DNA from 2 places in the Streptomyces sp. ADI95-16 genome. Region 2 is predicted to be linked to the other one. Evidence: riboswitches for the same ligand, from Rfam matches in the RefSeq annotation. Region 2 holds a riboswitch; the other holds the start of a gene.
The links. Region 2 has a riboswitch for thiamine pyrophosphate ahead of thiC (phosphomethylpyrimidine synthase ThiC). Riboswitches for the same ligand answer to the same signal wherever they lie in the genome.
Positions count from the first base shown of each region.

Region 1: it holds a riboswitch for thiamine pyrophosphate, as region 2 does, so the genes downstream of both, thiO (glycine oxidase ThiO) here and thiC (phosphomethylpyrimidine synthase ThiC) in region 2, are expected to answer to the same signal.

Region 1 covers NZ_CP033581.1:2,631,945-2,639,250, reverse strand. Annotated here, with positions in the region: gene EES41_RS11480 (thiazole synthase) at 1-620, opposite strand, end outside; gene thiS (sulfur carrier protein ThiS) at 626-826, opposite strand; gene thiO (glycine oxidase ThiO) at 823-2,004, opposite strand; TPP riboswitch at 2,002-2,114, opposite strand; gene EES41_RS11465 (NAD(P)/FAD-dependent oxidoreductase) at 2,206-3,429, shown strand; gene EES41_RS11460 (Rv2175c family DNA-binding protein) at 3,521-3,886, shown strand; gene thiE (thiamine phosphate synthase) at 3,966-4,604, shown strand; gene metF (methylenetetrahydrofolate reductase [NAD(P)H]) at 4,697-5,611, shown strand; gene EES41_RS11445 (hypothetical protein) at 5,662-6,636, shown strand; gene EES41_RS11440 (NAD(P)/FAD-dependent oxidoreductase) at 6,644-7,306, opposite strand, start outside.
Region 2 covers NZ_CP033581.1:4,176,142-4,183,447, forward strand. Annotated here, with positions in the region: gene EES41_RS18415 (metallophosphoesterase) at 1-851, shown strand, start outside; gene EES41_RS18420 (hypothetical protein) at 1,001-1,819, shown strand; gene EES41_RS18425 (aldo/keto reductase) at 1,952-3,001, opposite strand; gene thiC (phosphomethylpyrimidine synthase ThiC) at 3,154-4,941, opposite strand; TPP riboswitch at 4,935-5,081, opposite strand; gene EES41_RS18435 (YibE/F family protein) at 5,121-6,533, shown strand; gene EES41_RS18440 (SsgA family sporulation/cell division regulator) at 6,607-7,056, opposite strand; gene EES41_RS18445 (IclR family transcriptional regulator) at 7,154-7,306, opposite strand, start outside.

The DNA of each region.
Region 1 (7,306 bases), 1.5 Mb from region 2:
GCCAGCATCACGCCCGCGCACCCCAGCTCCATGGCGAGGGCCGCGTCCGACGCCGTGCCGGCCCCCGCGTCCAGGATCACCGGGACCCCGGCCCGCTCGCGGATCAGCTCGAAGTTGTGGGGGTTGCGGATCCCCATCCCGGACCCGATCGGAGACCCCAGCGGCATGATCGCCGCGCAGCCCACGTCCTCCAGCTTCCGCGCGAGCACCGGATCGTCGTTCGTGTAGGGCAGCACCGTGAAGCCTTCGTCCACCAGCGTCTCCGCCGCGTCCAGCAGCTCCACTCCGTCCGGCAGCAGCGTCCGCTCGTCGGCGACGACCTCCAGCTTGATCCAGTCCGTCCCCAGCGCCTCCCGCGCCAGCCGCGCAGTCAGCACCGCCTCGCCGGCCGTGAAGCAGCCGGCCGTGTTCGGCAGGACCGCGATCCCCAGCCGGTTCAGCACCGACAGGACCGAGCCCTGCACCGTCGGGTCCAGCCGGCGCATCGCCACCGTCGTCAGCTCGGTCCCGGACGCCACCAGCGCGCGCTCCAGGACGTCGAGGCTCGGCGCCCCGCCGGTCCCCATGATCAGGCGGGAGGAGAAGCTCCGGCCGCCCAGTTCGAAGGCGTCGTCCGCCATCGCGCTCAGCCCCCCTGCACGGCGGTGAGGATCTCGACCCGGTCGCCCTCGCCGACCGGTGTGGCCGGCCACTGGCCGCGCGGGACCACGGTCTCGTTCAGTGCCGCGGCGACGCCGGCCGGCGCCGCGGTCAGGGTGGCGACCACCGCGTCGAGGGTGGTGCCGGCCGCGATCTCGCGCGGCTCGCCGTTGACGGAGATGGTCATGCGTACGACTCCTGACGTGCCGGGGTGAAACGACCCGGGGTGAAGGGGCGGGCGATCTCCGGTACCGCGCCGGTGGTCAGCAGCTCCGCCATCACATCGCCGGTGAGCGGGGTCAGCAGCACCCCGTTGCGGTAGTGCCCGGTGGCCAGGTGCAGCCCCGGCAGGGCGGTCGGCCCGAGCAGCGGGGCGTTGTCGGGGGAGCCGGGCCGCAGCCCCGCCCGGGTCTCGGACAGCGGGAGTTCGGTGATGCCGGGCACCAGTTCGTGGGCGTCGCGCAGCAGCTCGTACACCCCGCCGGCGGTGACGGTGGTGTCCCAGCCGAGTTCCTCGCTGGTGGCGCCGACGACGAGTTCGCCGTTCTCGCGCGGGACCAGGTACACGTGGCTGCCGCGCACGACGGCCCGTACGGTGCGGGACAGGAACGGCCCGTACCCGGCCGGCACGGTCAGCCGCAGCACCTGCCCCTTCACCGGCCGCACCGGCGCCGCCACCTCCGGCGGTACGCCGGCCAGCCGGCCGCTGAGCGACCCCGCGGCCAGCACCACCTGGTCGGCGCGGAGCACCTCGGCGTCGTCGAGCCGTACGCCGACCGCCCGGTCGGCGGCGGTGAGCAGCCGCTCCGCGCTCGCCCGGCGGATCTCGACCCCGGCGCGCTCGCAGGCCGCCAGCAGCGCGGCCGCCAGCCGGCGCGGGTCGACCTGGTGGTCGCCGTCCACGCGCAGCCCGCCGCGCACGCCCGGGGCCAGCATCGGCTCCAGGCGGCGGCACTCGCGCCCGGTGAGCCACTCGGACTCCAGGCCGCAGCGCCGCTGGAGCGCGTGCAGCTCGCGCAGGTGGAGCCGGTCGTCGGCGTCGAGGGCCACGGCGAGGGTGCCGCAGGCGCGGTAGCCGATGTCCATCCCGCCGCTGGCGTCGGCGAGTTCGGCGGCGAACTCGGGGTAGCGGGCGGCGGAGGCGAGGTTCAGCCCGAGCAGGGTCTCCTCGCCGTAGTGCAGTTCGGTGACGGCGGCGAGCATGCCGGCCGCGACCTGCGCGGCGCCGCCCCCGGGCGCCGGATCGGCGAGCACGGTGCGCAGCCCGCGCCGGGCGGCCCGCCAGGCGGTGACCAGCCCGATGATCCCGCCCCCGATGACGAGGACGTCGGATCCCCCGTCGGATCCCTTCCGAGATGAGTGCATGGGCGTCCAGCCCCTCCCTTCGCCGGCATGACCCGGATCAGGTTCGTACGGTCGGAGGCCGCCCAGCCTCCCTCTCAGCCCGGTGCGCCCGGACTCCCGCGATAGGTTCGGTGGCCAGACTAACCCCGGCGCCGGTGCCGGGTAAGGCTGCCTCCCCGGCCACTGTTCCTGACGAAGCGTCAGTTGATTAGGCTGGGCCGGGTGAGCGAGCAGACGGAACAGACTCAGGGCGGCGTCGTCATCGTCGGCGCCGGAATGGCCGGGGTGCAGACCGCGGTCGCGTTGCGGGAGCAGGGGTGGACCGGCCGCGTGACGCTGCTGGGCGCCGAGCCGCACCAGCCGTACGACCGGCCGCCGCTGTCGAAGGCGGTGCTGCTCGGGAAGGCCGAGGACTCCGCGTTCGACGTGGACTTCGAGGGCCTCGGCATCGAGCTGCGGCTCGGCGTCGAGGTCACCGGCCTGCGCGGCGCCGAGCGCGAGCTGGACACGGAGGCGGGACCCGTCCCGTACGAGGTGCTCGTGCTGGCGACGGGCGCCGAACCGCTGACCCTGCCGGGCGCGGAGGGCGTCCCCGGCGTGCACCTGCTGCGCACCCTGGACGACGCGGCGCGGCTGCGCCCGGTGCTGGCGGCGGCGCCGGCGATGGTGGTCGTCGGGGCGGGCTGGATCGGCGCCGAGTTCGCCACGGCCGCGCGCGAGGCGGGCTGCGAGGTGACGGTCGTCGAGGCGGCGGACCGGGTGCTGGCGGGCGCGCTGCCGGCGGAGGTCGCCGCCCCCATGGCGCGGTGGTACGAGGAGGCGGGCGCCACGCTGCTGACCGGGGCGCGGGTGGCCGCGGTGGAGGCGGGCCGGGTCCTCCTCACCGACGGCCGCGCGCTGCCGGCGGGCGCGGTGGTCGTCGGCATCGGGGCCCGGCCCGCGACGCGCTGGCTAGCGGGCTCGGAGGTCGAGCTCGGCCCCGACGGCTCGGTCACGGCGGACGCGTACCTGCGGACCACCGCGGCGGGGGTGTACGCGGTCGGCGACTGCGCCTCCTTCCCGTCGGGGCGGTACGGGGCGCGGCTGCTGGTGCACCACTGGGACAACGCGCTGCAGGGGCCGCGGGTGGTCGCGGCGAACGTCCTGGGCGGCGGGGCCGAGCGCGTTTACGACCCGGTGCCGTACTTCTGGTCGGAGCAGTTCGGACGGTTCGTGCAGTACGCGGGCCACCACGGCGACGCCGACGGGCTGGTGTGGCGCGGCGACCCGGCCGGCGAGGCCTGGTCGGTGTGCTGGCTGCGGGACGGGGCACTGGCCGCGCTCCTCGCCGTGGGCCGCCCCCGCGACCTGGCCCAGGGCCGCCGGCTCATCGAGGCGGCCACCCCCGTCGACCCGGCGCGGCTCGCCGATCCGGCCGTCCCCCTGAAGTCCGCCACCCTCCGCTGAGCTCCCCCGGGAAGGCCCTGAACAGGGGCCCGGGACCCGGACGGGGTGGTCCAGGTACCGGCGGGGAGTCCGAGATGGCAGGCTTGTGCCCGTGACCGAGATTGACGCAAAGATCGATGCCCTTGTCCCCGACTGGCTGTACCTCCCCGACATCGCGGAGATGCTCGACATCGAAGTGACCCGGGTCCGCCAGCTGGTCAAGGAAGGTCAGCTGCTCGCCGTACGCCGGGGCGAGAACCGTTCGCTCCAGGTGCCCGCCCCCTTCATCGACGGAGACAAGATCGTCAAGGGCCTGGTCGGCCTGCTGACCGTGCTCCGCGACGACGGCTTCTCCGACGCGGAGATCCTGGAGTGGATGTTCACCCCGGACCCGACCCTGCCCGGCACCCCCGCGCAGGCGCTGAGCGAGAATCGCGGCACGGAGGTGAAGCGCCGCGCTCAGGCGCTTGCCCTCTGACCTGATCCGCATCCGCTCCACCGCGGTGTACGGGCCGAGCGCGCGGGCCCGTACGCCGCCACCACCCCGGGGGGTACCCATGCAGCAGCTGTCCGACGCCCGGCTCTACCTGTGCACGGACGCCCGCAAGCGGCAGGGCGACCTCCCCGAGTTCCTCGACGCCGTCCTCGCCGGCGGAGTGGACGTCGTCCAGCTCCGCGACAAGGGCATGGAGGCCGGCGAGGAACTCGAACACCTGCGGGTCTTCGCCGACGCGGCCCGCCGGCACGGCAAGCTGCTCGCCGTCAACGACCGCGCCGACGTCGCGCACGCCATCGGCTCCGACGTCCTGCACCTCGGCCAGGGCGACATCCCGGTGCCCGCCGCCCGCGCCATCCTCGGCGAGGACCTCCTCATCGGGCGCTCCTGCCACGCCGAGTCCGAGGTCGACGCCGCCGTCGCCGAGCCCGGCGTGGACTACTTCTGCACCGGCCCCTGCTGGCCCACCCCCACCAAGCCCGGCCGCCACGCGCCCGGCCTCGGCCTCGTCCGGTACGCCGCCTCGCTCGCCCAGGACCGGCCCTGGTTCGCGATCGGCGGCATCGACGGAACGAATCTGGACGAGGTGCTCGACGCGGGCGCCACCCGCGTCGTCGTCGTCCGGGCCCTCACCGAGGCCTCCGACCCCGGCGCCGCCGCCGCCGACCTGGCCAAGCGCGTCCGCGCCCGCCTCCCGTAGGCCCGCCCGCCCGCTCCCCGTAGGTGTCCAAAAACGTGTCCAATGGGTGGACGTCGCTTCGGCGTGCGCCGGGCCGCGTCTAACCTGCCGGTATGGCCCTTGGTACCGCTTCCACCTGGTCGGATCGTGCGCACACGGTCCGCGATCTCCTCGCGTCCGGGAGCTCGTACTCGTTCGAGTTCTGGGCCCCCAAGACCGAGAAGGGCGAGCGCAACCTCTGGGAAGCCCTCCGCCGGGTCGAGGCGGTGGCCCCGAGCTTCGTCTCCGTCACCTACGGAGCCGGCGGCTCCACCCGCGGCGGCACCGTCCGCGCCACCGAGCAGATCGCCGCGGACACCACGCTGACCCCCGTCGCCCACCTCACCGCCGTCGACCACTCCGTCGCCGAGCTGCGCCACGTCATCGGCCAGTTCGCCGACGCCGGCATCCGCAACATGCTCGCGCTGCGCGGGGACCCGCCGGGCGATCCCATGGCGCCCTGGGTGAAGCACCCCGAGGGCGTGGACTACGCCGCCGACCTGGTCCGTCTCCTGAAGGAGTCCGGCGACTTCTGCGTCGGGGTCGCCGCGTTCCCCGAGATGCACCCGCGCTCGGAGGACTGGGACACGGACATCCGGCACTTCGTGGACAAGTGCCGCGCGGGCGCCGACTACGCGATCACCCAGATGTTCTTCCACCCGGAGAATTATCTGAGGCTGCGCGACAGCGTCGAGAAGGCGGGCTGCGAGACCCCGATCATCCCCGAGGTCATGCCTGTTGTGGGGATCAAGCAGCTCGACCGGCTGCCCCAACTGAGCACCGCCGTCTTCCCCGACGCCGTGAAAGAGCGGATGCTCGCGGTCAAGGACGATCCGGCCGCTGTACGCTCCATTGGCATCGAGTTCGCCACGGAGTTCTGCGCGCGGCTGCTGTCCGAGGGTGTCCCGGGACTGCACTTCATCACGCTGAACAATTCCACGGCGACTCTGGAGATCTACGAGAACCTGGGCCTGCACCAGCGGGCCTGATCGGCCGTACGTACCCGTGGGCGGCCGTATCGAGAGGGGCGGGGCCACGCATGGGAATGACGGTCCTCTACATCGCGTTCGGCTTCGTCGCGCTGTGGCTGCTTGCCGAGGTCCTGATGCAGTACAAGGCCCGGCTGCGCTGGCGCCTGCTCGCCTTCGCCGGCTTCGTCGGTGTGGTCGCCGGGGTGGTGCTGCCGTCCGTGCTGGTCATCGCGGCCGGCGCGGCCGCGTTCGCCGTCGGCCAGACCCTGGTGACGCTGTCCTTCCGCAAGGGCTTCGTGGCCGGCTGGGCGCTGCGCCGCGGCGGTGAGCCCGTACGGCAGACCCGGCGCCGCCGCGCCGGCGGACCGCGCCCCGGACCCGCGCTGAAGGTCACCGCACTGGAGTACGGCCCCGGCGACGACCCCGCGGACTCCGGCGCCGCGGCCGACCCGGCCGACCAGGCCGACCCCGATGCGGAGAGCGTGTTCGGCGTGAAGTCCCCGGACGCCGAAGCGGTCTACAGCCCGCAGCCGCTGCCCGAGGAGACCGGCTCGTACGGGATACAGAGCTTCGCCCCGACCGCCGACGCGAGCCAGACGGCGCCGTTCGCCTCGCCGTTCACCACGGCCGAGCAGGACGCCCACCAGTACGCCCACTACGACCCGCAGACCCAGGGCCAGGGTCAGGGCGGCTACGACTACGGCTACGGCTACCCGGCCGGCGAGCAGCAGGTCTACGCCGCCTACTCGGACCCGTACATCGGCACCGGCGGCGGCGTCGCCCCCCAGCAGCCCTATTACGACGGCGGGTACGCCGCCCCGTACGCGGGCCAGGCCCCGGACCCGTACGCGCAGCAGCAGTACTCCACGGACACCCCGCCCGGCGGCGTGTGGGTGCCGCAGCAGCGGGACGCCGCGCAGCCCTACCCGGGCGAGGAGCAGACCCCGGTCGCGTACCCGCAGGACCAGCAGGACCAGCAGCACCAGCAGCAGGGCTACCCGTACCAGGGCGGCACCGGGGAGTACGGGCAGTACCGCTACTGAGCGGTGCTCACTGGGAGCCGCGGAAGCCGGCGCCCTCCACGATCAGCCCGGCCACCAGGGCCCCGGTCATCCCGGCGTGCGCGAGCCCGCCACCGGGGTGCGCCCAGCCGCCCGCCAGGAACAGCCCCGGCAGGGCGGTGGCGTTCGCCGGGTGGAGCAGCCGGCCCCCGGCTCCCGCGACCGACGGCGGGGGCACCGCGCCGCCCACCGCGCCCGTGGCCCGCGCGACATCGGCGGGGGTGCGCGGCTCCTGCCACAGCAGCCGCTCGCGCAGCCCCGGCACGGCCCGCCCGGCGGCGGCGAGGAGCGCCTGCGCGTAGCGGGCCGTCAGCGCCGGGTCCGACCAGTCCAGCACCCCCTCGGGGGCGCACACGGCGCTCACCGTGACGGCCTCGTGGTCCGCGTCGGGCCGGGTCGCCGGGTCGTCGGGCCGCAGCACCGTCACCGTGGGCGGTGCGGTGTGCTCCCCGGCGAAGGCGGTCCGGGCCTCGGCGGCGAGGCCGGGGGAGTGGACGACCGTGCGGTGCGCGGCGTCGGCGGGCCGGGCGCCGCGCAGGGCGAGGAAGAGGGTGATCCGGCTGGGCACCCCGGGCCCCCGGGCGGGGACGGCGCCGGCCGGCCGGGGCACGGAGGCGGGCGGCAGCTGCCGCGGGTCGATCCCGCAGACGAC
Region 2 (7,306 bases):
TCCCCGAGGAAACCGCGGCCGCCGGCCCCGGGCCGCTCTACGTGGTCGGCGACGTGCACGGCTACCTGGACGAACTCGTCACCGAGCTCCAGGCCCAGAACCTCATCGACGCCGATCGCCACTGGTCGGCCGGCAACGCCCGGCTCTGGTTCCTCGGTGACTTCACCGACCGCGGCCCCGACGGCATCGGCGTCATCGACCTCGTGATGCGGCTGTCCGCCGAGGCCGCCGCCTCCGGCGGCTACTGCAAGGCCCTCATGGGCAACCACGAGCTGCTCCTGATCGGCGCCAAGCGGTTCGGCGACGCCCCCGTGGCCTCCGGCGCAGGCACCGCCACCTTCCAGGCCGCCTGGCTCCTCAACGGCGGCCAGCGCACCGACATGGAGCGTCTGGAGGACGTCCACCTCCAGTGGATGTCCCGGCTCGACGCGGCCGTCCTGGAGGACGGGCACCTGCTGCTGCACTCCGACACGACGGCCTACCTCGACTACGGCGACTCCGTCGAGGACGTCAACGACACCATCCACGAGCTGCTCAACCGCAACGACGCCGACATCACCTGGGACCTGTTCCGCAAGTTCACCAAGCGGTTCGCCTTCCGTGACGAGGAGACCGGCCCGGGGGCCGTACGCGAACTCCTCGACACCTACGGCGGCGGCCGCGTCGTGCACGGGCACAGCCCCATCCCGTACCTGCTCGGCGAGGTGGGCACCGAGGACGGCGACGAGCCGCGCGGCCCGGAGGCGGTGGACGGCCCGCACGTGTACGCGCAGGGCCTCGCCATCGCGATGGACGGTGGTGTGACGATGGCCGGGAAGCTCCTCGTCGTGCAACTCCCCCTGAGTGACTGAGCGTCCTTGGGGAGGGGTATTTCAGCAAAGCCCCTGTCACCTCGTGGCATGGTCGCTCTACCATCGCTCTATCCGTAGCAGGCTCTCCTCCGTTTGTGCCGGCGCCCGGGTTCTACGCGGGCAAACCGGCATCTACGGAGCATCGGGGGATGCACATGACCAGCGCTCCGCACCTGCTGTCCGAAGACCGACCGGAGTTCGATCGGCTCCTCGACGAGGCGTTGCGCACCGCGCACGACCGGCCCGAGCTCGCCACGCTCGGCGAACGTCTGAACGCCGAACAGCTGCGCACCATGGCCATGGGTGCCCGGGCGCTGCTGACCGCCGCGGCGGCGGCCGAGTACGACCACTACGTGAAGGTCCGTGAGGACCTGCGCGACGAGGCCCTGTCGGCTCCCCGTACGACGGGGGACGAGGACACCGGCCTGGACGCCGGCGGCGGCGCGGGCGCCGGCGCGGTCGTCGCGGTTCTCGCGCCGGTCCTCGCCGGCACCGCCATGCTGATCTTCCTGCTGATCGGCTACAGCCTGAAGCTGATCGAGCCCGAACCGGCCTTCGCTGAGACGATGCTGACGGCGGGTTGGCTGTTCGGCGCCCTCACCGTCGCCGGGCTGCTCTTCGCGGTGATCGGACTGCTGGTGACGGCCGTCCGCAACGGCTCGACCGAGGTGTCGGCACAGGAGACGGTGTCCATACCCGACGAGCTCTCGCGGGCCCGGGAAGCCTGGCGCCACGCCCTCCTGGAGCGGAGCATCGTGCCGTTCCTGCGGGACGCGCTGGCCGACCCGAGCGCGGGGCCGGGCTATCCGGTACCGCGTACGCCGCGGGCCGGGCGCATCCCCGATCTGGGATACACCCGGCCCGACTTCACCAGCCCGGGTTCCGCCTCGCAGGGGCCCCGGCCCGGCTACACACCGCCGGACTTCACGAGCCCGGACTTCGGCGGCCCGGACCGCGAGCCGGAGTGACGCCGGCCCCTGTTTCACGTGAAACATCGGCGCGGGAGGCCTCCGGGAGGCCGCCAGGAAGCGCCAGAACCGCTCCCTCGGCCCCTACGCCAGCAAGTGCTGTGAACCCTTCCGGTCACAGCACCAGACCGCCTAGCCGGCCGATCGGTCTCCCAGCGGCCGGCGCCGCTGCGCGAGGTCCGTCAGGGACGGCGGCTGCCAGACCCCGTCCGGGCGGTAGAGGTTCGTGCCGGGCGGGACGATCTCGTCGATCCGGTCGAGGACCGCGTCGTCGAGCACCAGATCGGCGCCGTTCACCAGGGCCTCCAGTTGCTCCATGGTCCGCGGGCCGATGATGACCGAGGTGACACCCGGGTGCGCCACCGGGAAGGCGACGGCCAGCTCCGGCAAGGTGCGGCCGATGGAGTCGGCGAGTTCGACGAGCCGCTCCACCGCCTCCAGCTTCGCGACGTTGCCCGGGATCGCCGGATCGAACCGCGCCGGCGTCAGCGCCGCGCGGCCCTGGGTCAGGTCAACGGGCCCGCCGAGCCGGTACTTGCCGCTCAGGAACCCGGAGGCGAGCGGACTCCACGTCAGCACACCCATCCCGTACCGCCGCGCGACGGGCAGTACATCGGCCTCGATGCCGCGCGCGAGGATCGAGTACGGCGGCTGCTCGGTCCGGAACCTCGCCAGTGCCCGCCGCTCGGCGACGTGGTGCGCCTCGACGATGTCCTCGGCGGGAAACGTGGAGCATCCGAAGGCGCAGATCTTCCCGGCCCGCACCAGATCGCCCAGTACGGACAGCGTCTCCTCGATGTCGGTCGAGTGGTCCGGCCGGTGCACCTGGTAGAGGTCGATCCACTCGGTGTCCAGCCGCCGCAGGCTGTCCTCGACCGCGCGCACGATCCAACGCCGTGAGTTCCCGCTGCGGTTGCGTCCCTCCCCCATCCGGAAGTGGACCTTGGTCGCGAGGACGACCTCGTCCCGGCGCCCCTTGAGCGCCTTGCCGACGATCTCCTCGGACTCCCCGGCGGAGTACATGTCCGCGGTGTCGACGAAGTTGATGCCCCGATCGAGGGCGGCATGGAGGATCCGCGCGCACTCCGCGTGATCCGGGTTCCCGACCGCCCCGAACATCATCGTGCCCAGGCAGTGGGCGCTCACCTCAATGCCGGTCCCACCGAGATTTCTGTAGCGCATGGTCATGGGCACGCACTGTAGGAGCTGGAGCGCACTCCAGCGCAAGGGCCGCGGGCCGCGCGTCCCGCCCGGGTCCGGGCGTGCGGGAGCGCCGCTCCGGGGAGTCCCCTCCGCCCCCCGGCGCGGCGCTCACCGCGCTCATGCCGGCCGGGTCAGTCGGCCAGCGGCAGGTACACGCGGTTGCCACTCGCCGCGAACTCGGCGGACTTCTCCGCCATGCCCGCCTGGATCTCATCAGCCTTCAGGTCGCCGCCGTGCTCCCGGCGGATGTCCTGCGAGATCTTCATCGAGCAGAACTTCGGACCGCACATGGAGCAGAAGTGCGCGGTCTTCGCCGGCTCGGCCGGCAGGGTCTCGTCGTGGAACTCGCGGGCGGTGTCCGGGTCGAGGGCCAGGTTGAACTGGTCCTCCCAGCGGAACTCGAACCGCGCGTCCGACAGGGCGTCGTCCCACTCCTGAGCGCCCGGGTGGCCCTTGGCCAGGTCGGCCGCGTGCGCCGAGATCTTGTACGTGATGACGCCGGTCTTCACGTCGTCGCGGTTCGGCAGGCCCAGGTGCTCCTTCGGCGTGACGTAGCAGAGCATCGCGGTGCCCCACCAGGCGATCATCGCCGCGCCGATGCCGGAGGTGATGTGGTCGTAGGCGGGCGCGACGTCAGTGGTCAGCGGGCCGAGCGTGTAGAACGGCGCCTCTTCGCAGATCTCCTGCTGGAGGTCGATGTTCTCCTTGATCTTGTGCATCGGGACGTGGCCCGGGCCCTCGATCATCGTCTGCACGTTGTGGCGCTTGGCGATCGTGTTCAGCTCGCCCAGCGTCTTCAGTTCCGCGAACTGCGCCGCGTCGTTGGCGTCCGCGATGGAGCCGGGGCGCAGGCCGTCGCCCAGCGAGTACGTGACGTCGTACGTCGCGAGGATCTCGCAGAGCTCCTCGAAGTTCGTGTAGAGGAAGTTCTCCTTGTGGTGCGCCAGGCACCACGCGGCCATGATCGAGCCGCCGCGCGAGACGATGCCGGTCTTGCGGCGGGCGGTCAGCGGGACGTACGGGAGCAGCACGCCGGCGTGGACCGTCATGTAGTCGACGCCCTGCTCGGCCTGCTCGATGACCGTGTCCTTGTAGATCTCCCAGGTCAGGTCCTCGGCCCGGCCGTCGACCTTCTCCAGCGCCTGGTAGAGCGGCACGGTGCCGATCGGCACGGGCGAGTTGCGCAGCACCCACTCGCGGGTGGTGTGGATGTTGCGGCCGGTGGAGAGGTCCATGACCGTGTCGGCGCCCCACTTGGTCGCCCAGGTCATCTTGTCGACCTCCTCCTCGATGGAGGAGGTGACGGCGGAGTTGCCGATGTTGGCGTTGACCTTCACCAGGAACTTCTTACCGATGATCATCGGCTCGATCTCCGGGTGGTTCACGTTCGCAGGGAGCACCGCGCGGCCTGCGGCGATCTCCTCGCGGACGACCTCGGGGGAGACGTTCTCGCGGATCGCGACGTACTCCATCTCCGGGGTGATCTCACCGCGGCGGGCGTACGCGAGCTGTGTGACGGCGGCGCCGCCACGGCCCCGGCGGGGCTGGCGGGGGCGGCCCGGGAAGACCGCGTCGAGGTTCTTGAGGCCACCGCGCGGCGAGGTGTGCTTGATGCCGTCGTCCTCGGGGCGCACGGGACGGCCCGCGTACTCCTCGGTGTCGCCGCGGCCGATGATCCAGTTCTCGCGCAGCGGGGCGAGGCCCCGGCGCACATCGGTCTCGATCTGCGGGTCGGTGTACGGCCCGGACGTGTCGTAGAGCGTCACGTCCTTTCCGTTGGTGAGGTGGACCTGGCGGACCGGCACCCGGATGTCGGGGCGGGAGCCCGCGACGTAGCCCTTGTGCCAGCCCGGCTGGCGCTCGGTCTGGCCGTCGGCGTCCTGGCTGACGGCAGGCGTGCGTGCGTCCTGAATGGTCATGAGACCTATCTCCCTACGCCGGCATTACCCGGTAACAGGTTCGGCGGTCGGCGCAGCCTCTTCCCGTGCGCGTCTGTCGACGCGCCTACGGTGATCAGCGCCCTCTCAGCCCGGTGCTCCGAGCTCCCGCGTTGTGCAAAGGTGCCCCCACGCTAGCGTCATCTATGGCGTGCTGAACAGTGGGCCCCCTCATCTCTTGCGATGATCGGGCAGTGACGATCTCGCCGCAGCCCCCCATCGAGCACACCGAACCCTCTGGCCATTCCGGGCACTCGCACACTGCCCCAGGAGCCGGCCACGGGCATTCCCACAGCCACAGTCACGGCCCGGCGGCCCCCGTCTCGAAGCACCTGCGCAAGGTCATCGCCGCCGTGCTGATCCCCTTCGCCGCCGCCGTCGTCATCGGCCTGATGGTGCTCTGGCCGGGCGGTGCTCCCGCCCACGAGCGCTCGGGGGTGGGCTTCGACCGGCAGACCCAGCAGGGCGAGGTGACCGCCCTGGAGCGGGTCGACTGCAAGTCCGTGAACGCCTCGCAGGTGCCTCCCACCGCCGACGTCTCCACTCCCGAGGGGCGCGAGGCACGGGCCGCGCAGACCGGCGAGTGCAAGAAGGCGACCGTCGAGGTCGTCAGCGGTCCGGAGAAGGGCCGCACCTTCATCGAGATCGTCCAGCCCGGCGCACCGCGGCAGTTGGCGGACGGCCAGGAGGTGGTGGTGGCGTACGCGCCCGACGCCCCCCGGGACCTCCAGTACTCCGTGATCGACGTGAACCGCAAGCTCCCGATGGCGGTGCTGGCCGGCATCTTCGCCGTGGCGGTGGTCCTGGTCGGCCGGATGCGCGGGCTGTTCGCCCTGATCGCGCTCGGCGTCAGCTTCGCGGTACTGACCCTCTTCATCCTGCCGGCGATCCTGCAGGGCTCGAATCCGCTGGTCGTCGCGGTCGTCGGGGCCAGCGCCATCATGCTGATCGCCCTGTACATGTGCCACGGGCTGACCGCCCGTACCTCGGTCGCCGTCCTCGGCACGCTCGTCTCGCTGCTGCTGATCGGGCTGTTGGGCTCGGGGTTCATCGACTGGGCGTTCCTCAGCGGCAACACCGACGACAACACCGGGCTGATCCACGGGCTCTACCCGAACATCGACATGAGCGGTCTCCTCCTCGCCGGTGTCATCATCGGATCGCTGGGCGTCCTCGACGACGTGACGGTCACCCAGACCTCGGCGGTCTGGGAGCTCCGCCAGGCCGACCCCACCATGGGGCCCCGGGCCCTGTACCGGGCGGGCATCCGGATCGGCCGCGACCACATCGCGTCGGTGGTCAACACGCTGGTCCTGGCGTACGCGGGCGCGGCGCTGCCGCTGCTGCTGCTGTTCTCCATCGCCAACAGCAGCGTGGGCTCGGTGGCCAACAGCGAGCTGGTCGCGGAGGAGATCGTACGGACGCTCGTGGGCTCGATCGGCCTGGTGGCCTCGGTCCCGGTGACGACCGCCCTGGCCGCGCTGGTGGTCTCCGCGGACCGGCCGGGATCCCCGGACGCCGCACCGGCCTCGGGACCGGTCCTCGGCGGCCGGGGCCGGCGGCGCAAGCGCTGACACGGGCCCGCCCGCTTCGGATCAGTCCGAGCCGCTCCGCACCGGCCGCTCCGGACCGGCGTTTCGGCCCCGGTCAGCCCGCGTTCTGCTCGTTCTGCCGCGACTCGGCCAGGATCTTGCAGAGTGCCTCGTCCAGGCTCTCCTCGAAGTCCCCGAGATTGCGCTCCTGACCGAGGGGGACCAGCCGGTCGGTGCGGTCGAGGAACGCGACGAGGGGCGCCGCGCTCGCGCGGAACAACGCCCGGTCGCCGCCGACCTGAAGGCGGATGTGGACATCGGACAGGCCCTCGGGACTGGTGGGCGCGATGTGCACATCACCGTCACCACATGGCTTGTTGATGCCGTCGAGGAGGAGTTCCCGGCCGAACGCCCAGGTCACGGGCGCGTCTCCGGGAAGGTGGAAGGTCAGGCGGACCGCGTAGGGGTCACGGGCTTCGTACCCGAGTTCCACGGGAATCCGGAACGCGAGCTCCTCGGAAACGAGGAAGCTCATCATGACCTCTGCCTGTACCGACTCGCGCATTGCCTACCCCGCTGTAGTGGAAGTGGCCAAGATTGATCCCCCCAGGCTCTCTTGACAAGAGTGGTGGAAGCACGAGCAGATCACAAGGAGTGAGTTTTCAGATACTGATAGAGAACGAGAGGGTGCTCAACAGCGCGCCTACTTCACTCCGTAGTCGATCGACTACATACAGCAATCGTTCTTCCTGATGCAGTGGTAGAGAAATGGCCATGGTCGCGACGGTGTCCCCGGCGGTGATCGGGATGGCCGC